Regions from separate parts of the Streptomyces sp. NPDC003011 genome, predicted to be linked through region 4. Evidence: riboswitches for the same ligand, from Rfam matches in the RefSeq annotation. Region 4 holds a riboswitch; each other region holds the start of a gene.
The links. Region 4 has a riboswitch for cyclic di-AMP ahead of ACWD0J_RS20540 (M23 family metallopeptidase). Riboswitches for the same ligand answer to the same signal wherever they lie in the genome.
Positions count from the first base shown of each region.

Region 1: another riboswitch for cyclic di-AMP. It lies ahead of ACWD0J_RS10525 (transglycosylase SLT domain-containing protein); the one in region 4 lies ahead of ACWD0J_RS20540 (M23 family metallopeptidase).
Region 2: another riboswitch for cyclic di-AMP. It lies ahead of ACWD0J_RS13720 (M23 family metallopeptidase); the one in region 4 lies ahead of ACWD0J_RS20540 (M23 family metallopeptidase).
Region 3: another riboswitch for cyclic di-AMP. It lies ahead of ACWD0J_RS04675 (transglycosylase family protein); the one in region 4 lies ahead of ACWD0J_RS20540 (M23 family metallopeptidase).

Region 1 is NZ_JBSFTY010000015.1:9,015-14,862, forward strand. It holds gene ACWD0J_RS10515 (LolA family protein) at 1-884, opposite strand, end outside; gene ACWD0J_RS10520 (polyprenyl synthetase family protein) at 1,213-2,223, opposite strand; cyclic di-AMP (ydaO/yuaA leader) riboswitch at 3,171-3,351, shown strand; gene ACWD0J_RS10525 (transglycosylase SLT domain-containing protein) at 3,357-3,839, shown strand; gene ACWD0J_RS10530 (HAD family hydrolase) at 3,893-4,699, opposite strand; gene ACWD0J_RS10535 (LacI family DNA-binding transcriptional regulator) at 4,842-5,848, opposite strand, start outside.
Region 2 is NZ_JBSFTY010000021.1:74,020-79,867, reverse strand. It holds gene ACWD0J_RS13725 (alpha-galactosidase) at 42-2,117, shown strand; cyclic di-AMP (ydaO/yuaA leader) riboswitch at 2,420-2,578, shown strand; gene ACWD0J_RS13720 (M23 family metallopeptidase) at 2,583-3,593, shown strand; gene ACWD0J_RS13715 (rhamnogalacturonan lyase family protein) at 3,878-5,779, shown strand; gene ACWD0J_RS13710 (DUF6250 domain-containing protein) at 5,763-5,848, shown strand, end outside.
Region 3 is NZ_JBSFTY010000006.1:42,992-48,839, forward strand. It holds gene ACWD0J_RS04665 (FtsB family cell division protein) at 1-268, opposite strand, end outside; gene eno (phosphopyruvate hydratase) at 370-1,656, opposite strand; gene ACWD0J_RS04675 (transglycosylase family protein) at 1,991-2,713, opposite strand; cyclic di-AMP (ydaO/yuaA leader) riboswitch at 2,717-2,885, opposite strand; gene ACWD0J_RS04680 (transglycosylase family protein) at 3,080-4,111, opposite strand; gene ACWD0J_RS04685 (cytochrome P450 family protein) at 4,262-5,551, opposite strand; gene ACWD0J_RS04690 (hypothetical protein) at 5,548-5,848, opposite strand, start outside.
Region 4 is NZ_JBSFTY010000038.1:45,646-51,493, reverse strand. It holds gene ACWD0J_RS20555 (bifunctional acetate--CoA ligase family protein/GNAT family N-acetyltransferase) at 1-1,878, opposite strand, end outside; gene ACWD0J_RS20550 (HPr family phosphocarrier protein) at 2,055-2,336, shown strand; gene ACWD0J_RS20545 (GntR family transcriptional regulator) at 2,464-3,159, opposite strand; gene ACWD0J_RS20540 (M23 family metallopeptidase) at 3,418-4,182, opposite strand; cyclic di-AMP (ydaO/yuaA leader) riboswitch at 4,195-4,362, opposite strand; gene ACWD0J_RS20535 (M16 family metallopeptidase) at 4,565-5,848, opposite strand, start outside.

The DNA.
Region 1 (5,848 bases), on a different contig from region 4:
GTGTCGCCCTCGGTGACCTTCGCGCCCTTGGGCGGGGTGAAGTCGAAGGTGGAGGCGGCCGGCCTGGCGAAGCTGACCTGGGTGAAGCCCGCGTCCACGACGGCCGCGCCGCCGCTCGACGGGGTCAGCGTGAACTTCAGCGGCAGCCCGGTCTTCGCGTCCACGGCCACGGTGATCTGGCCGACCGTGGTACCGGAGTCCTTGGGCTTGACGACCAGGCGGTAGGCGTCACGGCCCGCGACCTGGGCGGTGCCGTCGACGGTCACCGAGGTGGTGTCGTCGACCGCCTTCAGGGCCTCCTCGGTGAGGTCCTTGGGCGTGGCCGGGACGTCGTGCTCCTTCTCCGCCTTCGCGCTGTCGGAGGCGGTCGCGTGGTAGACCTCGTTCGACTTGCTGTCGTAGCCCCAGACGTCCTTGCCGTCGTGGATCAGGCTGTACTCGGATCCGCTCTCCAGCAGCGACAGCTTCTGCCGGTCGGGGCCGTCGGCGGCGACGCGCAGGGTGTGCGTGCCGGTCACGAGCCCGGTGAGCTTGGCGGACGGGTCGGCGGACGAGCCGCCGTCGCCGCCCGACTCCATGGCGCCCGAGGCCAGACTGTTCTCCAGGCCGCCGAGGTCGGGCAGCCCGAGATCCGTGCTGATCTTCACCGTCCCGGACAGCTGCTGTACGTCCGACGCGGCGATCTTCTCGATGAGTTCCTGGGCGCTGATCTTCGGCAGGTCGGGGTCGCCGGAGTCGGCGAGCGCGGGGACGAGCCCGATGGTCGCCGCCGCCACCCCCACCACCGCGACGGGGACGACGTACCGCGCGGCCCTGCGGCGGCGCGAGTACCGGTCGTCGGCCTCCGCGGCAGTCTTGCTGTCGTCGGATTCGTACGGTGTCATGTGTGCCTTACCTCCGTCGTCGGCGGCGGCTGTCCAACTCCCCCTGTGTCCACCCCGTAGCCGCCATTCTCACCCGAATCGGTGAGGAGTGGTGTTTTCCGTGGTGTCCATCTGACCAAATCGGCCGGGAAGAAGCGTCAGACCCCGGGATCAACTCCGTGTACACCTGCGGGATGACACCCGGAGGCGACGCCGGCCCGGACCCGTAGGGGTTGCGGAGCGGACGCCGCCCTCCGTGGTGGTGGATCAGGCGCCGGGAACACGCGGTCACCGCACTGCGGCCGGGGGCGGTCCGCGTCACCCCGGGAGGGGTCAGCCGGTTCGGCGGTCAGCCGGCTCGGTGGACCACCGCGTCGCACATCTCCATCAGCGCCACCTTCGCGTCGCACTCCCGCAGCGGGGCGAGGGCCGCGCGGGCGTCCTCCGCGTAGCGGACCGTGTCCCGGCGCGCCTGCTCCAGGGCGGGGTGCGCCCGCAGGCCCGCCAGGGCCCGCGTGTGCCGTGCGTCGTCGGTGAGGTCGGAGGCCAGCAGCTCGCACAGGGCGATGTCCTCGGCCAGGCCCAGCCGGGCCGCGCGCTCGCGCAGCCGCAGGACCGGCAGGGTCGCGATGCCCTCGCGCAGGTCCGTGCCCGGGGTCTTCCCGGACTCGTGGGAGTCGGAGGCGATGTCCAGCACGTCGTCGGCGAGCTGGAAGGCGACGCCCAGCCGCTCGCCGTACTGCGTCAGCACGTCGACGACCGTCTCGTCGGCGCCCGACATCATCGCGCCGAAGCGGCAGGCCACCGCCACCAGCGAGCCCGTCTTGCCGCCCAGCACGTCGAGGTAGTGCTCGACCGGGTCACGCCCGTCCTGCGGCCCCGCCGTCTCCAGGATCTGGCCGGTGACCAGGCGTTCGAACGCCTCCGCCTGGACCCGGACCGCCTCGGGCCCGAGGTCGGCCAGGATGTGCGAGGCGCGGGCGAACAGGAAGTCGCCGGTGAGGACGGCCACCGAGTTGCCCCAGCGGGTGTTCGCGCTGTCCACCCCGCGCCGCACCTCGGCCTCGTCCATCACGTCGTCGTGGTACAGCGTCGCCAGATGGGTCAGCTCCACCACCACCGCCGACGGGACGATGCCCGGCGCGTACGGGTCCCCGAACTGGGCGGCGAGCATCACGAGCAGCGGCCGGAACCGCTTTCCGCCCGCCCGCACCAGGTGCTGGGCGGCCTCCGTGATGAAGGGGACCTCGCTCTTGGTGGCTTCGAGCAGTCCCTCCTCGACAGCCGCCAATCCGACCTGGACATCGGCTTCCAGAGCCTGGTCCCGCACGCTCAGCCCGAACGGCCCGACGACGGTCACGAGGGATCTCCTGTCTGCTGGTGTCTACTGGCGATTACACGGTTTGTCGATAGGTCGCTGCCATCACTCAAGTCAGCGTATCCGGTCACGTTTCGATCACTGCTAGCGCCCACCGGTCCGGCCCGGGCGGTATCGGACCGGGCCGGATGTGTTTTTGATCACTTGAAAACATCGGACATCATCGGACCTAACGGGAAGTAAGGGATCGCTTCCCGGAGCGCGGCCGAGGTCGCGTCCGGCCGCCGTCCCGCCCGGGAGGACGATCATGCCTTCTCCTGTCCGGTGATCCCCACCGACACCTTCACGGAACCGCCCGGGCATCCCGCCCCCGAGATCACTCCGGCCAGCCTGCGCATCCGTTTCGTCCTCTCCCTGCGAGACGGCCCACGAGACCCTCCGCCTCCCGCTCCGGACGGGGTGCCGCCGTACACGCGCACGGGGCGCCCCCTCACGGAGGAACCGGTACCCGCGATCCCCGAACACCTGCCACGCCGCCCGGCCAGGCCGGCCACGCTCCGCGACTGGCAACGCCCCCTCCGGCACGCGGGCCACGGTTACGCCTCCGTACGAGTGGACCTGAGCCGCCCCGGCGACGACGGACGCCACCGGGCGGGTTCCGCGGGCGGCCGTTCACCGGGCCGGGGAGAAGCGGATCCCACGGACGGCCAGTTGGCTACGAGTTGGGCTCATTGCCCTATTTGCCACTCTTGTGCTCAGCCGTGAGTTGGGTCACTCGGGACCGTGCGCGCCCACACCGCCGCCCGCCCGCGTCTCCCCTTGCCCTTCGCGCCAGTTGAGTCATGGCAGACGCAAAGGATCAAGCACCTCATACGCCCCAGACCAAGGTCAATAGGTGCGATCTGTGAATCCGCCACTTGTTCCGGACATGTGCTCTCGCATACGTTCCGGGCCGTCGGGCGGACGCCTCATCCTGCCGCCGCCCATGGAGACACCCATCGACGAACACCGCACGGCAGGAGCGGGGGACCCAGGTCAGTCGCCGGGCCGGACGACACAGGTCGTACCGGAACGGCTAGGGGTGAAGTCGCCTCGCCCTCAGGGCGGCGCGGCCGGGCAGCTCCCGCCCGAACCCGACAGCTCACCTCGCAGGCGCCGGAGAGGAAAACGTCCCCATGTCTGCACCCGGTCAGTACCGCGGTTCCAAGACCGCCCGCCTCGCCCGCAAGCTCGCCGTCGCCGGCACCGGAGTCGCCGTCCTGGCGCTCCCGCTCATGGGCGCCACCAGCGCCTCCGCGGCGACCCCGCCCGTCGCCACGGCCTCCTCGCTGGGCTACGCCGACAACCTCGACGGCTGGATCCGGGCGGCCCTCCAGATCATGGATCAAAACGGAATTCCCGGGACGTACAACGGCATTTACCGCAATGTCATCCGGGAGTCCTCGGGCAACCCGTACGCCATCAACAACTGGGATTCCAACGCCGCCGCGGGCACCCCGTCCAAGGGCCTGCTCCAGACCATCGACCCGACCTTCCAGGCGTACCACGTGGCCGGCACCGCGTGGGACCCGTACGACCCGGTCGCGAACATCGTCGCCGCCTGCAACTACGCGGCCGCGCGGTACGGCTCGATCGACAACGTGTGGGGCGCGTACTAGGCCTGCTCCGGCCGGTGCCGTCCGCTCCGGCACCGGCCGCCCGCGGGTGGCCCTCAGCCAAAGAGCCGTTCGAGGACGACCGCGACGCCGTCGTCCTCGTTCGACAGGGTGATCTCGTCGGCCACTGCCCTGAGTTCGGGGTGCGCGTTGGCCATGGCGACGCCGTGGGCCGCCCAGTCCAGCATGGGGATGTCGTTGGGCATGTCCCCGAAGGCGATGGTCTGGTGCGGCCCGAGCCCCAGGTGCCCGGCGGCCAGCGCGAGGCCCGTCGCCTTGGTGATGCCGCATGGCTGGAGTTCGACGGTCCCGGGCCCCGACATGGTGACCGTGGCGAGGGAACCGACCACCGAACGGGCCGTCGCCGCCAACTCGTCGTCGGACAGGTCGGGATGGCGCAGCAGCACCTTGCTGATCGGCGCGTCCCACAGGTCGTCGCGCCGTCCCACGCGTACGGCGGGCAGCGTCGGGTGGGGCATCAGGTAGCCCGGCTCGATGAGCGTGAGCCCGTCGACACCGTCCTGGTCGACGGCCGCGAACACCTGGCCCACCTCGGCCTCGATCTTGCCGAGCGCGGTCTCGGCCAGCTCCCGGTCCAGGGTGACCGACCACAGCAGGCGGTCCGCGCCGGCGTCGTACACCTGCGCGCCCTGCCCGCACACCGCGAGCCCCTCGCTGCCCAGGTCGTCGAGGAGGGGCCGCACTCTGGGCGCCGGCCGGCCGGTGACGACGAGGTGCCGGGCCCCGGCCGCCGCCACCCGCGCGAGCGCGGCGAGCGACCGGTCGGAGAGCGTGTCGTCGCCTCGGAGCAGCGTTCCGTCCAGGTCGGTGGCGATGAGTGAATACGCGGTGGGTGCGGCCATGATCAGAGAATACGGAGGGAACGCCGCGCCGACTCGACGCGAACCGGACGGCTGCATCCTTCACATGCGTTGACGGCTCTTCCGGTTCACGCGCTCACCCACTCATCCGCTCACCCGCTCACCCGCTCACGCGGTCACGCGGTCACGCGGAGTCCCGTACCACCAGTTCCGTCGGCAGGATCACCCCGGCCGTGTCCTCCCCCGCGATCTGGGCGATCAGCATCCGGACCATCTCGGCGCTGATGCGGTCGAAGGGCTGGCGCATGGTGGTCAGCGCGGGGCTGGCGGCGGTGGCCGCGGGCGAGTCGTCGAAGCCGCCGACAGCGATGTCGTCGGGCACCGAACACCCGGCCTGTTGCAGGGTGCTGACGACTCCCCGCGCCATGAGGTCGGAGGCGACGAACACCGCGTCCAGGTCAGGGGCGCGCGCCAGCAGGCGGCGGGCCGCCTCCTCGCCACCGGTGCGGCGGTAGTCGCCCTCCGCGACCAGCGCGGGGTCGTAGGGCAGGCCGGCCTCGGCGAGCACCTCGCGGTAGCCGGCCAGCCGGTCGGTGCCGCCGGGGGTGTCGAGCGGGCCGGTGATCATGCCGATGCGACGGCGGCCCGAGGTGAGCAGGTGACGGACCATCTCCCGGGCACCGTCCCGGTCGTCGGCCGCCACATAGCTCACCTTGGAGCCGAGGCCCAGCGGCTTGCCGCAGGCGACCAACGGCATCCCGGCGTCGCGCAGTTCGGCGGCGACCGGGTCCCCGCTGTGGCTGGAGACCAGCAGGACGCCGTCGACATGGCCCGAGGTGATGTAGCGGGTCAGGCGGCGCCGGTCGTCGTCGGTGGCGGCGAGCATCAGCAGCAGGGGGATGTCGTGCCGGGCGAGGTGCTCGGTGCAGCCGCGCAGCAGCACGTTGAAGTTGGGGTCCTCGAAGAACTTCTCCTGCGGTTCGGTGAGGAGGAACGCCACCGAGTCCGACCGGCCCGTACTCAGGCTGCGGGCATGCCGGTTGACCACGTACCCCGTCTTCCTGATGGCGGACTCGACCGACCGCCGGGCGGCGGGCGAGACGTAGTGGCCGCCGTTCAGGAAGCGGGAGACGGTGCCCCGCGACACGCCCGCCTCCCGCGCCACGTCGTGGATGGTGGGCGGTCTGCGGC
Region 2 (5,848 bases), on a different contig from region 4:
AGTGCACCTGTTCGTGTCTGTTCGTATCTGTGAGGGACTGCATGCTGGAGATCGCCGGAAACGGCCGTACGTGGATTCTGTCCGGGCCGACCAGCAGTTACGCCCTCCATCTCACCGGGGAGGACGAGCTCCTCCACCTGCACTGGGGGCCGCGGATCGCGCTCGCCGACGCCGAGGCCCTGGCCGTCCGCCCGCTGCCGGACTACTGGCCCTTCGAGTCCCCGCTCGACGGACGTGAGGAGTACCCCGTCGAGGGCGGCCCCCGTTTCGTCCGCCCCGCCCTGTCCGTGCGCACCCAGGAGCGACGCGGCACCGAGTGGCGCTTCGACGCGTACGAGAGGGCCGAGGACGACGAGCTGCGGCTGCGGTTCCGTGACGGCGAGCTGGCGATCACGCTGCACTACCGGATGCGGCACGACGTCGTGGAGCGCTGGGTGACCCTGGACAACCAGGGCCCGGCGGTCGAGGTGCTGCGCGCCGACTCCGCCACCTGGACCCTGCCCGACCGGGAGGACGGCTGGCGGCTGTCCCAGCTGCACGGCCGCTGGGCCGCGGAGTCCCGGCTCGTACGCGCCCCCCTCACCTACGGTGAGAAGGTCATCGGCAGCCGCCGCGGCCACACCGGGCACCAGCACCTGCCGTGGGTCGCGCTGGACACCGACGCGACCGAGGAGCGCGGCGAGGTCTACGGCTGCGCCCTCGGCTGGTCCGGTTCCTGGCGCATCGCCGTCGCCGAACTCCCCGACACCCGCGTGCAGATCACCGGCGGGGCGGGCTACGACGACTCCGGCCTGCTGCGGCTGGCGGCGGGCGAGTCCTTCACCACGCCCGTCTTCGCCGGCCTGTGGAGCGACGGCGGCTTCGGCGGGGCGAGCCGCGCCTGGCACGCCTATCAGCGCGCCCACGTCATCCCGGACGCGGACCGGGACCGGCCCGTGCTGTTCAACTCCTGGGAGGCCACGGAGTTCGACATCTCCGAGGAGCAGCAGGGGGTGCTGGCCCGCCGGGCGGCGGCGATGGGCGTCGAGCTGTTCGTCGTGGACGACGGCTGGTTCGGCAAGCGCACCAGCGACCGCGCCGGACTCGGCGACTGGACGCCCAACCCGGACCGCTTCCCCGGCGGCATCAAGCCCTTGGCCGACTACGTCCACGGCCTCGGCATGCAGTTCGGCATCTGGGTCGAGCCGGAGATGGTCAACCCGAACAGCGACCTCTACCGCGCCCACCCCGACTGGGTGCAGTACCAACCGGGACGAAAGCGGACGGAGCTGCGCAACCAGCTCGTACTGAACCTCGCCCGCGAGGACGTCCAGGAGTACCTGTGGGAGCAGCTCCACGGACTGCTCTCCAGCGCCCCGATCGACTACGTGAAGTGGGACTTCAACCGCTGCTTCACCGACGCGGGCTGGCCCGGCGACGCCTACCCGCAGCGCCTGTGGGTCGACCACGTCGACGCGCTCTACCGGCTGCTGGACCGGCTGCGTGCGGCGCACCCGGGCGTCGCCTTCGAGTCCTGCTCGGGCGGCGGCGGCCGGATCGACCTGGGTGTCATGAGCCGTACGGACCAGGTGTGGACCTCCGACAACACCGACCCGCTGGACCGGCTCGCCATCCAGCACGGCTTCAGCCAGATCCACCCCGCGCGCGTGATGGCCGCCTGGGTCACCGACAGCCCCAACACCCAGCTCAACGGCCGGGTCAGCTCACTGCGGTTCCGGTTCGTCAGCGCCATGGCCGGGGTGCTCGGAGTCGGCGGCGACCTTGCCGAGTGGACCGAGGAGGAACTCGCCGAGGCGGGCGACTGGGTGGCTCTCTACAAGGAGATCCGGCCCCTGGTGCAGCGGGGCGACCTCTACCGGCTGCGGCCCCCGGAGGGCGGACTGAGCGCGGTGCAGTACGTGCTCGGCGACGAGGCGGTCGTCCTCGCCTGGCTCCAGGCGCAGCATCACGGCGAGCCCGTCCCGGCGGTGCGGCTGCGCGGACTCGACCCGACGGCGTCGTACGAATGCCGTGAAACGGGCGAAGTCCACCGGGGGGCCGTCCTGCTGCATCACGGGCTGCGGACCGGACTGCACGGCGACCTGGATGCGGCAGTTCTCCGGTTGCGCCGCATTTGAGACTTCTGCCTGAATTGGCGTCTTAGTTCAACTCTGGCTGGAATAGGGGTATCTGATGGGCGGGGCGTGAGGAGCGTCATACTCGTGACCGTGCGTCGCCCGTCATGTTCACGTAATGCACATACTCCACATGGGAATTCGGGGTGAGGAGGTGCCCTCCGATTGACGGAGGGTGACCAGGAATTCCCTCACAGGATCAAGAGAAGCGCATTCACATACAACCTCTACTTGTCCCTGTGCGTCTTGGTCGCTTACGTTCACCACCGATCCGGACGGACGCCCAATCCTGCCGCCGCCCGGAGCCCGCACACTCACCCGTCCACGGCAGGAGCGGGGGACCCACAGGCACAACCGCCTGTTCCGGTCTCCGGAACAGGCTAGGGGTTAAGCCGTACTCCGGTACGGCCGGGCATCTCCAGCCCGCACCCGACAGCTCACCTCGCAGGCGCCGGAGAGGAATTCGTCATGCCCGCGAAGGGTAAGCACCGCCGCCCCAAGGCTCAGCGCTTCACTCGTTCCATCGCCGTCGCCGGAACCGGCGGCGCCGCACTCGCCCTTCCGCTCCTGGGAGCCACCGGCGCCCATGCGGCGAGTGCCCAGTCCGTCACGGAAAATGCCGTTCAGTCATCGGTTCCCACCGCCGCGAAGAATGCGGTGGCCGAAAAGCCGGCGGCCGAGAAGAAGGCCGCCACGCAGACGTCCGGCGTGAAGACCTATGCGGTGCGGGCCGGTGACTATCTCGCGAAGATCGCCGACGAGCAGAGTGTCAGCGGTGGCTGGCAGAAGCTCTACGCCGACAACCGCGAGGCCGTCGGCGAGGACCCGTCGCTGATCCACCCCGGTCTGAAACTCACGATCGGCAAGAAGGCCGCCGCCGGCACGCCGAAGACCGAGTCCTCGGACTCCTCGTCGTCCGGCTCCTCGTCCTCCTCGTCGCAGAAGTCGGAGTCGAAGAAGTCGGATTCGTCCGCCTCCTCGTCGGATTCGTCCGCCTCCTCGTCGAAGACCTCCTCGTCGCAGGAGTCGACGGCCACCACCCAGAGCGCCGGAACCGCCAGCACCGCGAGCGGGTTCTCCGCTCCGGTGGCCGGTGCCACCGTCGGAACCCCGTACCGGATGTCCGGCAGCATGTGGTCCAGCGGCTACCACACCGGTGTCGACTTCGTCGTCCCGACCGGTACTTCCCTGAAGTCCGTGGGCGCGGGCACGGTCGTCTCCGCGGGCTGGGGCGGCGCGTACGGCAACCAGGTCGTCATCCAGCTGGCCGACGGCTACTACGCGCAGTACGCGCACCTGTCCTCGCTCTCCGTCTCCAGCGGCCAGACCGTGGCCGCGGGGCAGCAGATAGGCCTCTCCGGCGCGACCGGAAACGTGACGGGCCCGCACCTGCACTTCGAGATCCGCACCTCGCCCGGCTACGGTTCGGACGTCGACCCGGTCGCCTACCTCCGCGCGAAGGGCGTCTCCGTCGGCTGACGCCCGCCGACCACCTGTCTGACACGCCGCCGAAGGCCGGACCCCGATCCCCGGGTCCGGCCTCCGGCGTGTTCGGGGGCGGGCGGGAAGCCGACCGGTGAGCACTCCTGGTCGCCGGGGGCGTTCTTGTCTCGTTCATGTCGCCCATGTCTCGTTCATGATCGCCGCATTGCGATCTTGTGGCGCCGGGGTCCGGAGCGTCGACAGCGAGGGAAGGGCGGGGACACAGTGAACTCCGCAGTGAGGCAAGCGCTTCCTGCCGCCGACGTCCCGAAGGAGTTCCCGTGCACCCCGTCCGCCGACGCCGAAGAACTGTCGCCGTCACCGCCGCGGCCCTGCTCGCCGGGCTGTTCGCCGCCCCCTCCGGCCAGGCCGCGGAGCCCTCGCGCAGGAGCGTCGAGAACCTCGACCGGGGGCTGGTCGCCGTCCCGTCCGGCAGAGGCACGTTCCTCAGCTGGCGTCTGCTCGGCACCGAGTACGCACGGCACGGCGACGCCATCGGCTTCCACGTGTACAAGAACGGACGGCGGCTGAACCGGGCGCCGGTCACCCGGTCGACGACGTACCAGGACGACAGCCCGGGCACCGGCACGTACACCGTGCGAGCCGTGGTCGACGGGCGGGAGCTGAAGCCGGGCCGGGCCGCGCTCGACCTCTCCCGGGGCTATGCCGAGATCCCCCTCGCCACCGCCGACGGCTACGTCGTGCAGCACGCCTGGCCGGGCGACCTCGACGGCGACGGACGGTACGAACTCGTCGTCAGCCGCCTCTCCCCGGCCCGTGACCGGCCCGACCTGCTGGAGGCGTACACGCTCACCGGACGGCGGCTGTGGCGGGTCGACCTCGGGCCGGGCTCGTACACCCAGGTCGGCGGGAACGGTGCCAACGACCCGGCGCCCGCCGCGATCAGCGGTTCGACGGCGATCGGCGGCTACCGCAACGACGACAACGTGACGGTGTACGACCTCGACGGGGACGGCCGCGCCGAGGTGCTGGTGCACACCGCCGACGGAACCACCTTCGCGAACGGCGAGCGGGTCACCGCCGCCTCACCCGCCCAGCAGTTCGTGTCGGTGATCGACGGCGCGACCGGCGCCGAACGCACCCGGCAGCCCGTCCCCGACGACTTCGTCGCCGACGGCCCCTCCGGCGGCCACTTCGGCATCTCGTATCTCGACGGCCGACACCCCAGCCTGGTCACGAAGCTGGTCACCCGGGCCGGCGCCAAGCGGGGCGCCTTCCGGACCCTCATCCAGACCTGGGACTTCGACGGCGTCGAGCTGACCCGCCGGTGGAAGTACGTCGGGGACCCGGCGAGCGGCGCGACCAGCTTCCACCAGATCCGCACCGTCGACGTCGACCAGGACGGCAGGGACGAGATCGCGGACGGCAACTACGTCGTGAACAGCGACGGCACCCTGCGCTACGTCGTCGCCGGCGCGGGGCACGGCGACCGCTTCGACATCGCCGACCTCGACCCCGCCCGGCCGGGACTGGAGGGCTTCGCCATCCAGCAGTCGGAACTGGGCGTCGTATCGACGTTCCCCTGGTACTACTACGACGCCGACACCGGCGAGCGCCTGGTGACCGGCGAGCACCCCGCCACCTGGGAGAGCGACGCCGACCTCGACGTCGGCCGGGGCAACGCCGCCGACATCGACCCCGGTCACCCCGGCTACGAGTACTGGACCTCCACCGCCGACGTCACCGCCCCCGGCGCGGGCGTGCGCAACGTCCGCGACGGCAAGGTCTCCACGACCACGCCGAGCGTCAACTTCCGGATCTGGTGGGACGGTGACAAGGCGTCAGAGCTCCTCGACCACACGTACGTCGAGAAGTGGGACCCCGCCACCGAGACCAGCGCCAGGATCTTCGACCCGCCCGCAGCCGTCGCCGGCGCCCGCAACGCGACACCGTTCTACGGCGACGTCCTCGGCGACTGGCGTGAGGAGATCCTCGCCGAGACCGCCGACCACACCGCCCTGCGCCTGTACACGACCACCGAGCCGACCCGGACCCGTCTGTACACCCTCGCGCAGAACCCGGCCTACCGCCTCGGGTGGACCGTGCGCGGCTATCTGCAGTCCACGTACACCGACTACTACCTCGGCACCGAGACCCGGCGCGTGCCGAAGCCGTCGATCACCCCTGTCGAAGGAGCCGTTTCCCGTGACGACCACGCGTAGAGCCTTCGCAGCCCTGGCCGCCGGAGCCGCCGTCGCGGCCCTCGCCCCCGCGACCACCGCGAGCGCGTC
Region 3 (5,848 bases), on a different contig from region 4:
GCAGCTGCTCGACCCGCTGCCGGGCCTGCTCCTGCCTGCGTTGCAGGTCGGCGATCTCGGCGCGCTGGGAGACGTACTGCCTTATGGGGTAGGCGAGCGCCACCACCAGCGTGCACAGCACGAGGGCGAGCAGCGCGGCGCGGCCGGTCAGCCGGGAGCGGCGGGCCTGCCGTTTGGTCTGGGAACGGTAGACGCGGGCCGCCGTCTGCTCGCCGAGCAACCGGATCCTGGTCGTGGTGGAGAACCGGTCCCGGTCCTTCACGGCCATGTCCCCGCCTCCCGTCTCACACGTGCGTACGTCCCCGCACACGGTACGGGACCGGGTACGGGGACGTACGTACGACTGGCTCAGGCGTGGCCAGGTACGGCTCAGCCCTTGAAGCGGGGGAAGGCCGAGCGGCCGGCGTACACCGCGGCGTCGTCGAGGATCTCCTCGATGCGCAGCAGCTGGTTGTACTTGGCGACGCGCTCCGAGCGGGCCGGGGCACCGGTCTTGATCTGGCCGCAGTTGGTGGCGACGGCCAGGTCGGCGATGGTGACGTCCTCGGTCTCGCCGGAGCGGTGGGACATCATGCACTTGAAGCCGCTGCGCTGGGCCAGCTCGACGGCGTCCAGGGTCTCGGTCAGCGAGCCGATCTGGTTGACCTTGACGAGCAGGGCGTTGGCCGCGCCCTCGTCGATGCCGCGGGCCAGACGCTCCGGGTTGGTGACGAACAGGTCGTCGCCGACGATCTGGACCTTGTCGCCCAGCTTGTCGGTGAGGACCTTCCAGCCGGCCCAGTCGTCCTCGAACAGCGGGTCCTCGACGGAGACGAGCGGGTAGGCCGCGACGAGCTCCTCGTAGTACTCCGTCATCTCGGCGGCGGAGCGGTCCTTGCCCTCGAAGGAGTAGACGCCGTCCTTGTAGAACTCGGAGGCGGCGACGTCGAGGGCGAGGGCGATCTGCTCGCCGGGGGTGTAGCCGGCCTCGTTGATGGCTTCGAGGATGAGGTCGAGGGCCTCGCGGTTGGAGCCGAGGTTCGGGGCGAAGCCGCCCTCGTCGCCGAGGCCGGTGGACAGGCCCTTCCTCTTCAGCACCTTCTTGAGGGTGTGGTAGACCTCGGTGCCCCAGCGCAGGGCCTCGGAGAAGGACTCCGCGCCGATCGGGGCGATCATGAACTCCTGGATGTCCACGTTGGAGTCGGCGTGCGAGCCGCCGTTCAGGATGTTCATCATCGGCACCGGCAGCAGGTGCGCGTTCGGGCCGCCCAGGTAGCGGAAGAGCGGGAGGTCGCTGGCCTCGGAGGCGGCGTGGGCCACGGCGAGGGAGACGCCGAGGATGGCGTTGGCGCCGAGGGAGCCCTTGTTGTCGGTGGCGTCCAGGTCGAACATCGCCTGGTCGATCAGCCGCTGCTCGGTGGCGTCGTAGCCGACCAGCTCCGGGCCGATCTGCTCGATGACGGCCAGGACGGCCTTCTCGACACCCTTGCCCTGGTAGCGGTTCGGGTCGCCGTCGCGGAGCTCGATGGCCTCGAATGCGCCCGTGGAGGCGCCGGACGGGACGGCGGCACGACCGGTGCTGCCGTCGTCGAGGCCGACCTCGACCTCGACCGTGGGGTTGCCTCGGGAGTCCAGGATTTCCCGGGCTACGACGACGTCGATGGACGGCACGAGCATCTCCTTCTTGGATGTGACGTGGGCAGCAGGACCACGGTGGGTCCTGCGAGACCGAGCCTAACCGGCCCGGGGGGATCGGCCAGCCGGTCGCCCACCCCTTGGGCAGAACCGAGAGTAAATTGTTTCCGAACGGAACAAAGAGCGGAGCGGAGAGCGGAACACACAGGGGGCGCAAAGAGGGGCACGAAGAGGGGCACAAAAAAGCCCCGCTCCGGTGCGTACGGGGGAACACGCACCGGAGCGGGGAGCCCGTGGGGACGGGGGGACCCTCACGAGGCCTTCATCATGAAGGACCCGGATGTGGGGTCGCTGTGGTTCAGCTGGGCGCCGCGTACTACTTCAGGTGCAGCTGCTGACCCGGGTAGATGAGGTTGGCGTCCTCGACGATGTCCTTGTTCAGCTCGAACAGCTTCGCCCAGCCGCCCTTGACGCCCTGCTTGTCGGCGATGGAGCTGAGGGTGTCGCCGGAGACGACCTTGTACTCGCCGTCGCCCTTCTTGACCTTCTTGCCGGTCGGGGTGGTGACGGTCTTCTTGGTGGCCGGACGCTCGGCGGAGCGGGAGGCCGGCTGCTCGCTGGTCGAGCGGCTGCTGGTGTCGGTGCTCTGGCCCTGGCTCTGGCTCTGGCTCTGCGAGGAGCTGCTGGAGCCGCTCGACGAGGACTCGGCACCGGCTCCGTTGTAGGCGGCACCGGACAGGCTCACGCCGCAGACCGGCCAGGCACCCTTGCCCTGGCCCGCCAGGACCTTCTCGGCGACGGCGATCTGCTGCGCCTTGGAGGCCTGGTTGGCCTGCGCGGCGTACTGCGTGCCGCCGTACGCGGCCCAGGTGGAGGCCGAGAACTGCAGGCCGCCGTAGTAGCCGTTGCCGGTGTTGATGGACCAGTTGCCGCCGGACTCGCACTGGGCGACGGTGTCCCACTCGGAGGCGGTGGCGGCGGAGGCGCTGCCGGCCGCCATCAGCGGGGCGGCGACGGCGGCACCGGTGACACCGGCGATGGCGATGGCACGGGTGGCCTTGGACGGGCGACGGTGCTTGCCCTTGGCGGAAAACAGCATGGTGGATCCCCTCACCGACGCCTGCGAGGTGAGCTGTCGGGTTCGGGCCGGTTGAGTTGCCCGGCCGCGCCTCTCACGAGGTGCGGCTTCACCCCAAGCCGGTTCCAGCCTCAAGTGCTGGCCCCGGCGCTTACCTTGGGTCCCCCGCTCCTGCCTACGGCGCTTGACGCGACGACTGTTCCCGGACGGCCGCTGGCAGGATTCGGCGTTGCGGCAGCCGGGGCTCGTGTTGGCGAGCGGTCCCGACGGTAGACACGCGATCCACGGAATTTCAAAGACGATCAGGGCTTCTGAGACTCATCCCACACTTTCGCCAAACCGGACATTCAGTGCGAAGCGTGACGTGAACTCCCGTTGGTTTTCGCCCTATTCGACACCAAGTCCAAGGGTCTGACCGGGCACGATACGGCTCGGGTCACCACCGATCGCCTGCTTGTTCTCCTCGTAGAGCGCACGCCATCCGCCGTCGAGCCCAAGGGAGTCGGCGATGGACGCGAGCGTGTCTCCGGGAAGGACGGTGTAGGAGTCGCCCCGGGCGGCGTGACGGCCGCCGGAGGTGGCCGTGTCGGCGGCGGCGAGGGTCGCGTTCTCATCGGCGCTGCCGCCGCGGTGCTTGCCGCCGCTGAGGGCGCCGGTGTCGACGAGGCTCGAAGAACCGCCCACTTGCCAGGAGTTGTCCGAGTCGTCCTGATTCTCCGTGCCGGTGGAGGAGTCGCCGGAATCCTGGGAGTCACGGGAACCCGCGCCGGGATCAACGGATGTGTCGGAGTTGGCCAGGTTGTCCCCGGTGCCCGAAGAGCCCGAAGAGCCCGAAGAGCCCGATGAATCCGGCGAATCCGGCGAATCCGTGGGCGACGAGGCCGACGCGGACGGCGACGCCGTGTCCGACTCCGCGTCCGCGGAGGAACCCGTCGACGGATCCGCGGGGTCGGACAGGCCGGAGGAGGCCGAGCCGCCCGTCCCGCTCGACGTGTCCGGCGTCGCGTCGCCCGCCACACCCGTGTCGACGTCGGCCGCCCGGGAGTCCTTGCTGAGCCCGTTGAGCAGCCCGCAGGTGGACCAGTAGCCGACGCCCTGGTCGGCGAGGATCTTCTCCGCCACGGCGATCTGCTGGGAGCGGCTGGCCTGGTCGGCGCGCGAGGCGTAGTCGAGGCCGCCGTACTGCTCCCAGTCCTCCTGGGCGATGTGCAGTCCGCCGTAGTGCCCGTCGCCGCTGTCCGCGCTCCAGGAACCGTCGGTCTCGCAGTTGGCGACCTGGTCCCAGGTGGTGCCGGTCGCCGCGCTGGCGCCGGTGGCACCGAGCAGCGGGATCGCGATGGCGGAGCCGGTCACTCCGGCCGCGACGAGAAGAGCCGGAGCCTGGCGGGGGCGACGATGACGGCCGTTCCCGGAGAGCATGCGGAGACCTTTCACAAGACAACGGTGACCGGCGCGGCGCGTGGTGCTCGGCGCCGCGCTGATCCGTGAACGTATAGGCACACGATCACTTGTCACAAGTTAATGCCGCGCAGATCACGTGAAGATCACAGAGTTGAGGGCGTGTCACCTTTACCTGCGTGAAGGCGTCCGGCCACGGGGCGTGAACTCGACGGGCAGCGTGCGCAGTCCGCGCATGATGAGCCCCCCGCGCCACCTCAGGTCCGTTGGGTCCACCGCGAGTCGCAGGTCCGGGAGCCGGGTGAGGAGCGTGCCGAGGGCGGTCTGGCCCTCCAGGCGGGCGAGGGGCGCGCCGAGGCAGTAGTGGATGCCGTGGCCGTATCCGAGATGCTGGTTGTCCCGCCGGGAGAGATCGAGCACGTCCGGATCGGCGAACCGCTCCGGATCCCGGTCCGCGGCGGCGAGGACGACGAGCACGGGATCGCCGGCCGCGATGTCCTGCCCGCCGATGCTGAGCGGCCGGGTGGCGAACCGCCAGGTGGCGAGCTCGACGGGGCCGTCGTAGCGCAGGAGTTCCTCGACGCCCGTCTCCAGGAGCCCGCGTTCGCCGGCGGCGAGGGACCGCTGGAGCCGGTCGCGCTGCCCGGGGTGGGTGAGGAGGGCGTAGGTGCCGTTGCCGATGAGGTTGACGGTCGTCTCGAAGCCGGCGAAGAGGAGGATGAAGGCCATCGCGGCGGCCTCGTTCTCGGTGAGGTGCTCGCCATGGTCGGAGGCGCGGATGAGCCCGGAGATGAGGTCCTCGCCGGGGGTGCTCTCGGCGGGGAGCGCCTCGCGCTTGCGGTGGATGAGCTCGGCGAGATAGCCGCGCATCTTCTTCACCGACCGGGCGACACCGCCGCGCGGCCCGCCGCCGTGCCGGATCATCATGCCCGCCCAGTCGCGGAAGTCGTCCTGGTCCTCGCGGGGGACGCCGAGCAGGTCGCAGATCGCGTAGATGGGGAGCGGGAAGGCGAAGTCGTGGATGAGGTCGGCGCTGCCCCGCTCGGCGAACCGGTCGATGAGGTCGTCGGCCAACTCCTGTACCCGGGGCGCGAACTCGGCGACCCGTCGCGGGGTGAACGCCTTGCTGACGAGCTTCCGCAGCCGGGTGTGGTCCGGCGGGTCGATGTTGAGCAGGTGCGTCATCAGCTCGGCCTTGCGCTCACCGGGGATTCCGGTCTTGCCCTTGGCGTGCGCGGGCTCGTCGTGATGCGCCGGGTTCTTCGAGAGCCGCGGGTCGGCGAGGGCCTGCTTGGCATCGGCGTAACGGGTGACCAGCCAGGCCTGCACGCCGCTGGGGAGTTCGGTCCGGTGGACGGGGGCGTGCTCGCGCAGCCAGGCGTACGCGGGATAGGGGTCGGTGGCGAACTCCCAGGTGAAGAGTTCCGGGGCGGGGTCGGCGGGAGGGGGCTGGTGGGTCACGCCCCGACGGTATCGGGCGGCTCGGGAGCCTCGCTCATGGCCTGCTGAGCGCCGGGGTGGCCCATGTCGGCGGCCTTGCGGTACCAGTCGCGTGCCTCGTCGGGCCGGTCCTGCCGGTCGAGCAGGGCGCCCAGACGGTAGGCGGCGTAGGCGTCGCCGGTCGCGTGGCCCTCTTCGTACAGCTTCCGGGCCTCGTCCGCCTGTCCCTGCTCCTCGGCCAGGGTGCCGTGGTGGGCGTAGTCCAGCGGGAAGGCGGAGCTCGGAGCGAAATAGTCCTGCAGGTCATTCACCTCCGGT
Region 4 (5,848 bases):
GCCGCCCAGCTCGACGTGGACCACCAGCACCGGCTTGCCGGGGACCCGCTCGGCCGCGGATCTCAGGGCTTCGGCCAGCGCCGCGTCCCCCGCTGTCCCCTCACCCACGGCGGGGATCGCGGTCACCACCACCGCGTCGCACGCGTCGTCCGCCAGCGCCCGCGCCAGGGCGGCGTGGAAGTCCCCCGGCGACGCGCCCGTCGTCAGGTCCAGCGGCGGCAGCGGCCGGAGCCCCTCGGACAGACACGCGTCGTACGTCAGCAGGCCCAGCGACTCGGAGTTCCCGAGGATCGCCACCCGGGGCCCGGCCGGCAGCGGCTGCCGCGCGAGCAGCAGGCCGGTGTCCACCAGTTCCGTGATCGTGTCCACCCGGATCACCCCGGCCTGCCGCAGCAGCGCGGACACCGTGGCGTACGGCAGCCGGGTCGCCCGCACGGCGTGCCCCTGCGGCGCGGAACCCGCTCCCTGCACCACGACGAGCGGTTTCGCCGCCGCCGTGCGCCGGGCGAGCCGGGTGAACTTGCGCGGGTTGCCGATGGACTCCAGGTACATCAGCACCACGTCGGTGTCGGGGTCGTCGTACCAGTACTGGAGGACGTCGTTGCCGGACACGTCCGCCCGGTTGCCGGACGACACGAACGTCGACACACCGGTCACCCCGGTGACCCCGCCACCGCGCCGGTGCAGCCGGGACAGCAGCGCGATGCCGATGGCACCGGACTGGGCGAACAGCCCGATCCGCCCGGGCCGGGGCATCTCCGGGGCGAGGGAGGCGTTCAGCCGTATCGCGGGCGAGGTGTTGATGACCCCGAACGCGTTCGGCCCGATGATCCGCATGCCGTACGCGCGCGCGTGCCGGACCAGGTCCCGCTGCCGCTCGCGCCCTTCCGGCCCGCTCTCGGCGTATCCGGCGGAGAGCACGACGAGCCCCTGCACACCGTGCCGGCCGCACTCCTCGACGACGTCGGGGACGTACGGAGCGGGCACGGCGACGACCGCCAGGTCGACCGGACCCTCGATGTCCCGCACCGAGCGGTAGGCGGGCACGCCGTCGATGTCCGTCCGCCCCTCGGGCAGGACCTTGTTCACGGCGTACAGCCGGCCGGTGAACCCGGCGTCCCGGATGTTGCCGAGGACGCCTCGGCCCACTCCGCCGGGCGTGCGGCCGGCCCCGACGACGGCGACGGACCCGGGCATCAGCAGGCGCTGCACGGAGCGGCCCTCGGCGCGCTGTTCGCGCGCGTACTGCACGGCGAGTGAGCGGTCCGTCGGCTCCAGGTCGAACTCCAGGCGGACGACGCCGTCCTCGAAGGAGCGCTTCTGGGTGTATCCGGCGTCCGTGAACACCTTGATCATTTTGTTGTTGGCGGGCAGCACCTCGGCGGCGAATCGCCGGATGCCGCGCTCGCGCGCGACGGCCCCGATGTGTTCCAGCAGGGCGGAGGCGACACCGCGCCCCTGGTGGGCGTCCTGGACCAGGAAGGCGACCTCCGCCTCGTCGGGGATGTCAGGGGCGGCGGCGAAGCGCCCTGTGGCAAGGGTGGCGGGCGACGGGTGGGCGGAGGCGGGCATGCCCTCGGCGTCGATGCGGTCGTAGCGTACGGTGGCGATGAACTCGCCGCCGATGGTGGCCGCGAGTCCCACCCGGTCCACAAAGTCGTGGTGCGTGAAGCGGTGGACGTCCTTGGCGGACAGGCGAGGGTAGGGCGCGAAGAAGCGGTAGTACTTCGACTCGTCCGACACCTGCTCGTAGAAGCTGACGAGGCGATCGGCGTCATCGACGGTGATGGGCCGGATGCGCGCGGTACCGCCGTCGCGCAGCACCACGTCGGCTTCCCAGTGGGCGGGGTACTCGTGCCGATCCGACGAGGTCTGCATGGGCCCCAGCGTACGGCTCGCGTACGACAACGGCGCGAGGCAGTCTGTGCGGGACGGGAGTCGGGCCGAGGCCGCGGTCCGACGACACACCGGAGCGGGACGAAGGACCGCTCCGGGCATGCTTCACGTATGGGAAACTGGTCTAGACAACCTGATACACCGAAGGGCAGCATCACATGGCTGAGCGCCGCGTCAACGTCGGCTGGGCCGAGGGTCTCCACGCCCGTCCCGCCTCCATCTTCGTCCGGGCCGCCACGGCCGCGGGTATCCCGGTGACGATCGCCAAGGCCGACGGCAACCCCGTCAACGCGGCCTCCATGCTGGCCGTCCTCGGTCTGGGCGCCCAGGGCGGCGAGGAGATCGTCCTCGCCTCCGACGCGGAGGGGGCGGACGCCGCCCTCGACCGTCTCGCGAAGCTCGTCGCCGAGGGTCTCGAAGAGCTCCCCGAGACCGTCTGAGCGCCGGCACCGTAACGGAACACAGAAGGGCTCGTCCGAATTATCGGGCGGGCCCTTCGCATTTCCTGTTCCCGGGCAGCGGAAATAATCCCCCGGGAATTACGCCTCTTTGTATACGGCGCTCGTGTTAATGCCGCAGGCCCGTCATGTTTACGGGATGTTGCGAGTTCCTCACACGGTCCGGGCGATCCGCCTGGGACGGAAAGCGCAGCCGGTGCGCGGCCGTGGCGCGCTCGGTGTGCAGCGCCGTGACCGTCCGCGCGCGCTCGCTGTCGCCGCGCGCCACCGCGTCCACGATCGCGCCGTGCTCCGCCCAGGACTCCACCGGGTCGGCGGGCGCCGCCACCGCGTACATCCAGGCGATCTTGTGGCGCAGCTGGGTCAGCATCGAGGTCATCGCGGGGCTTCCGGAGGCCTGGGCGAGCGTCTCGTGGAACCAGCCGCCCAGGGAGCGCAGATCCTCGCTGTTGCCCCGCCTGGCCCGCTCCTGGCCCAGCCGGACCAGTCCGCGCAACACCTTGAGGTGGGCCTCCGTGCGCCGCTGGGCGGCCCGGGAGGCGCCGAGCGGCTCCAGCAGCATGCGCATCTCCAGGAGGTCGGCGCCCTCCTGCTCGGTGGGTTCCGCGACGCACGCGCCCGCGTGCCGCCGGGTCACCACGAAGCCCTCCGCCTCCAGCGTGCGCAGGGCCTCGCGGACGGGGACGCGCGAGACGCCGTAGCGCCGCGCGAGCAGTTCCTCGGTGAGCCGGCCCCCGCGCTCGTAGACACCCGCGACGATGTCGTCCCGGATCGCGGTGCATACCGAGTGCGCCGGAATACGCATGACCGACCTCCGCCTTAATCCCCGTGAAACGTCGACGATTGACGTGTGTTCAGTGACTCTATTGCAATGAGCCGGAATTTCCGATGGCGGGTCGGAATCCATGGATATTTTTTGGACAGACGGGCATCCGAAAGGCCGAAGCCCCGGCTCGGGGAGCCGGGGCTTCGGGATGTCCTGCCGTCCGTCGCGGGACGCGCCCGCCGTGCGGGCGTCGGACGTTCACTCCGTGGCAGCGTCAGACGCTCACGGCGTGCGAGGTCAGAGGTTCACGCCGTGGGAGCGCAGGTAGGCGGCGGGATCGATGTCCGAGCCGTACTCGGCGGTCGTCCGGGCCTCGAAGTGCAGGTGCGGGCCGGTGACGTTGCCGGTCGCGCCGGAGAGGCCTATCTGCTGTCCCGGGGTGACCGACTGGCCCACCGAGACGCCGATGGACGACAGATGGCCGTACTGGGTGTACGTGCCGTCGTTCATCCTGATCACGATCTGGTTGCCGTACGCCCCGCCCCAGCCGGCCTCGACGACGGTGCCGGAGCCGACCGCGTGGACGGACGTGCCGGTCGAGGCATGGAAGTCGACACCGGTGTGGCTGCCGGAGGACCACAGGGAGCCACCGGACTTGTAGCTGGTCGAGATGTACGAACCGGAGATCGGGGCGACGTAGGCGTTGAGACGCCTGCGCTCCTCCTCGCGGGCGGCACGCTCCTCGGCCTCGCGGGCCTTCTTGGCGTCCGCGGCCGCCTTCTTGCGGGCGGCCTCCTCGGCCTTCCGCTGGGCTTCGGCCTCGTCGGCGGCCTGCTTCTGGGCGGCGGCCTGGGCGTCGATCTGGTCCGCGATCGCGTCGCCGATGGTGATGACGGGGGTGAGACCGGTCTGCTCGGCCGCGGGCTCGGCGGCGAGCGCGGGGGCGGCCAGGGAGCCGATGACACCGGTGGTGGCCAGAGCCGCGACGCCGGCCGCACGGGCGGTGCTGCGCTTCATCCGGCTGGGACGACGGTGCTTACCGGCGGCGCACATGAACGCCATGGAGTGGCTGGTCCTTTCCTTCCCTCTCGCCTACCGGGTTAGCTGACGGGTTCGGAGCAGGAAGGTCTCCTACGGGCCCCCTCGCGGTGCGCGCGGGCGTCCGATTCACCCCAGGGACTTCTGGTGTGGGTCCCCGGCTCCCCTGGCTCGCGCCATGCGGGGACTCGGCGATGACTGTCCGGTGCCGCGGACGCGGCGCACTGCCTGACGAACAGCCGGGATGACGCTAAACGTGCCGACTTTCAATCCCCAAACGGATCACGGCTTTTGTAGCGCATGCCACAGGGCAGACAGGCAACCTTTCCCTCAATTCGGACATCCGTCGGACATCAAGGGGCCCCGGTGGCACTCCTGTCACCGGGGCCTGTGGGCACGGCTGCGGCTACTCGGCTGAGACGACGCTGACTTCGCCGATGCCGAGGGCCTGGACGGGCTCCTTGATCTGCGCGGCGTCGCCGACGAGGACGGTCACCAGGCGGTCCACCGGGAACGCGCTCACGACCGCCGCGGTGGCCTCCACGGTGCCGGTCGCGGCGAGCTGCTGGTACAGCGTCGCCTGGAAGTCGTCCGGCAGGTGCTGCTCGACCTGATCGGCCAGCGTGCCGGCGACGGCCGCCGCGGTCTCGTACTTCAGCGGCGCCACCCCCACGAGGTTCTGGACGGCGACGTCGCGCTCGGCGTCGGTCAGGCCCTGCGCGGCGAGCGTGCGCAGCACGGTCCACAGGTCCTGGAGGGCCGGACCGGTGTTCGGGGTGTCCACGGAACCGCTGATGGCGAGCATCGCGGCACCCGAGCCGTCCGGAGCCGAGCGCAGGACCTGCCCGAACGCCCGCACGCCGTAGGTGTAGCCCTTCTCCTCACGCAGGACGCGGTCCAGCCGGGAGGTGAGGGTGCCGCCCAGGCAGTAGGTGCCGAGCACCTGCGCGGGCCACACGCGCGCGTGCCGGTCCGGGCCGACGCGGCCGATCAGCAGCTGCGTCTGGACGGCGCCCGGACGGTCCACGATGACGACCCGGCCGGTGTCGTCGGCGGTCACCGGCGGCACCGGACGCGGCTGGGCCGGGGAACCGGTCCAGGCGCCGAGCGTGTCACCGAGCAGCGCGTCGAGGTCGAGACCGGTGAGGTCGCCGACGACCACGGCGGTGGTGGTGGCCGGTCGGACGTGCTTCTCGTAGAAGGCGCGTACGGCCGCGGAGTCGATGGCCGTGACCGTCTCCTCGCTGCCCTGGCGCGGGCGCGACATACGCGAGGTCGACGGGAACAGCTCCCTGGAGAGCTCCTTGGCGGCACGGCGGGAGGGGTTGGCCAGCTCGTGCGGGATCTCGTCGAGGCGGTTGCGGACCAGCCGCTCGATCTCGCCGTCCGTGAACGCGGGCGCCCTGAGGGCGTCGGCGAGCAGGCCCAGGGCCTTGGCCAGGCGGGAGACGGGGACTTCGAGGGAGAGCCGTACGCCGGGGTGGTCGGCGTGCGCGTCGAGGGTGGCACCGCAGCGCTCCAGCTCGGCGGCGAACTCCTCGGCGGAGTGCTTGTCGGTGCCCTCGGAGAAGGCCCGCGCCATGATCGTGGCGACGCCGTCCAGACCGGCCGGCTCGGCTTCCAGGGGCGCGTCCAGGATCACCTCGACGGCGACGACCTGCTGGCCGGGGCGGTGGCAGCGCAGCACGGT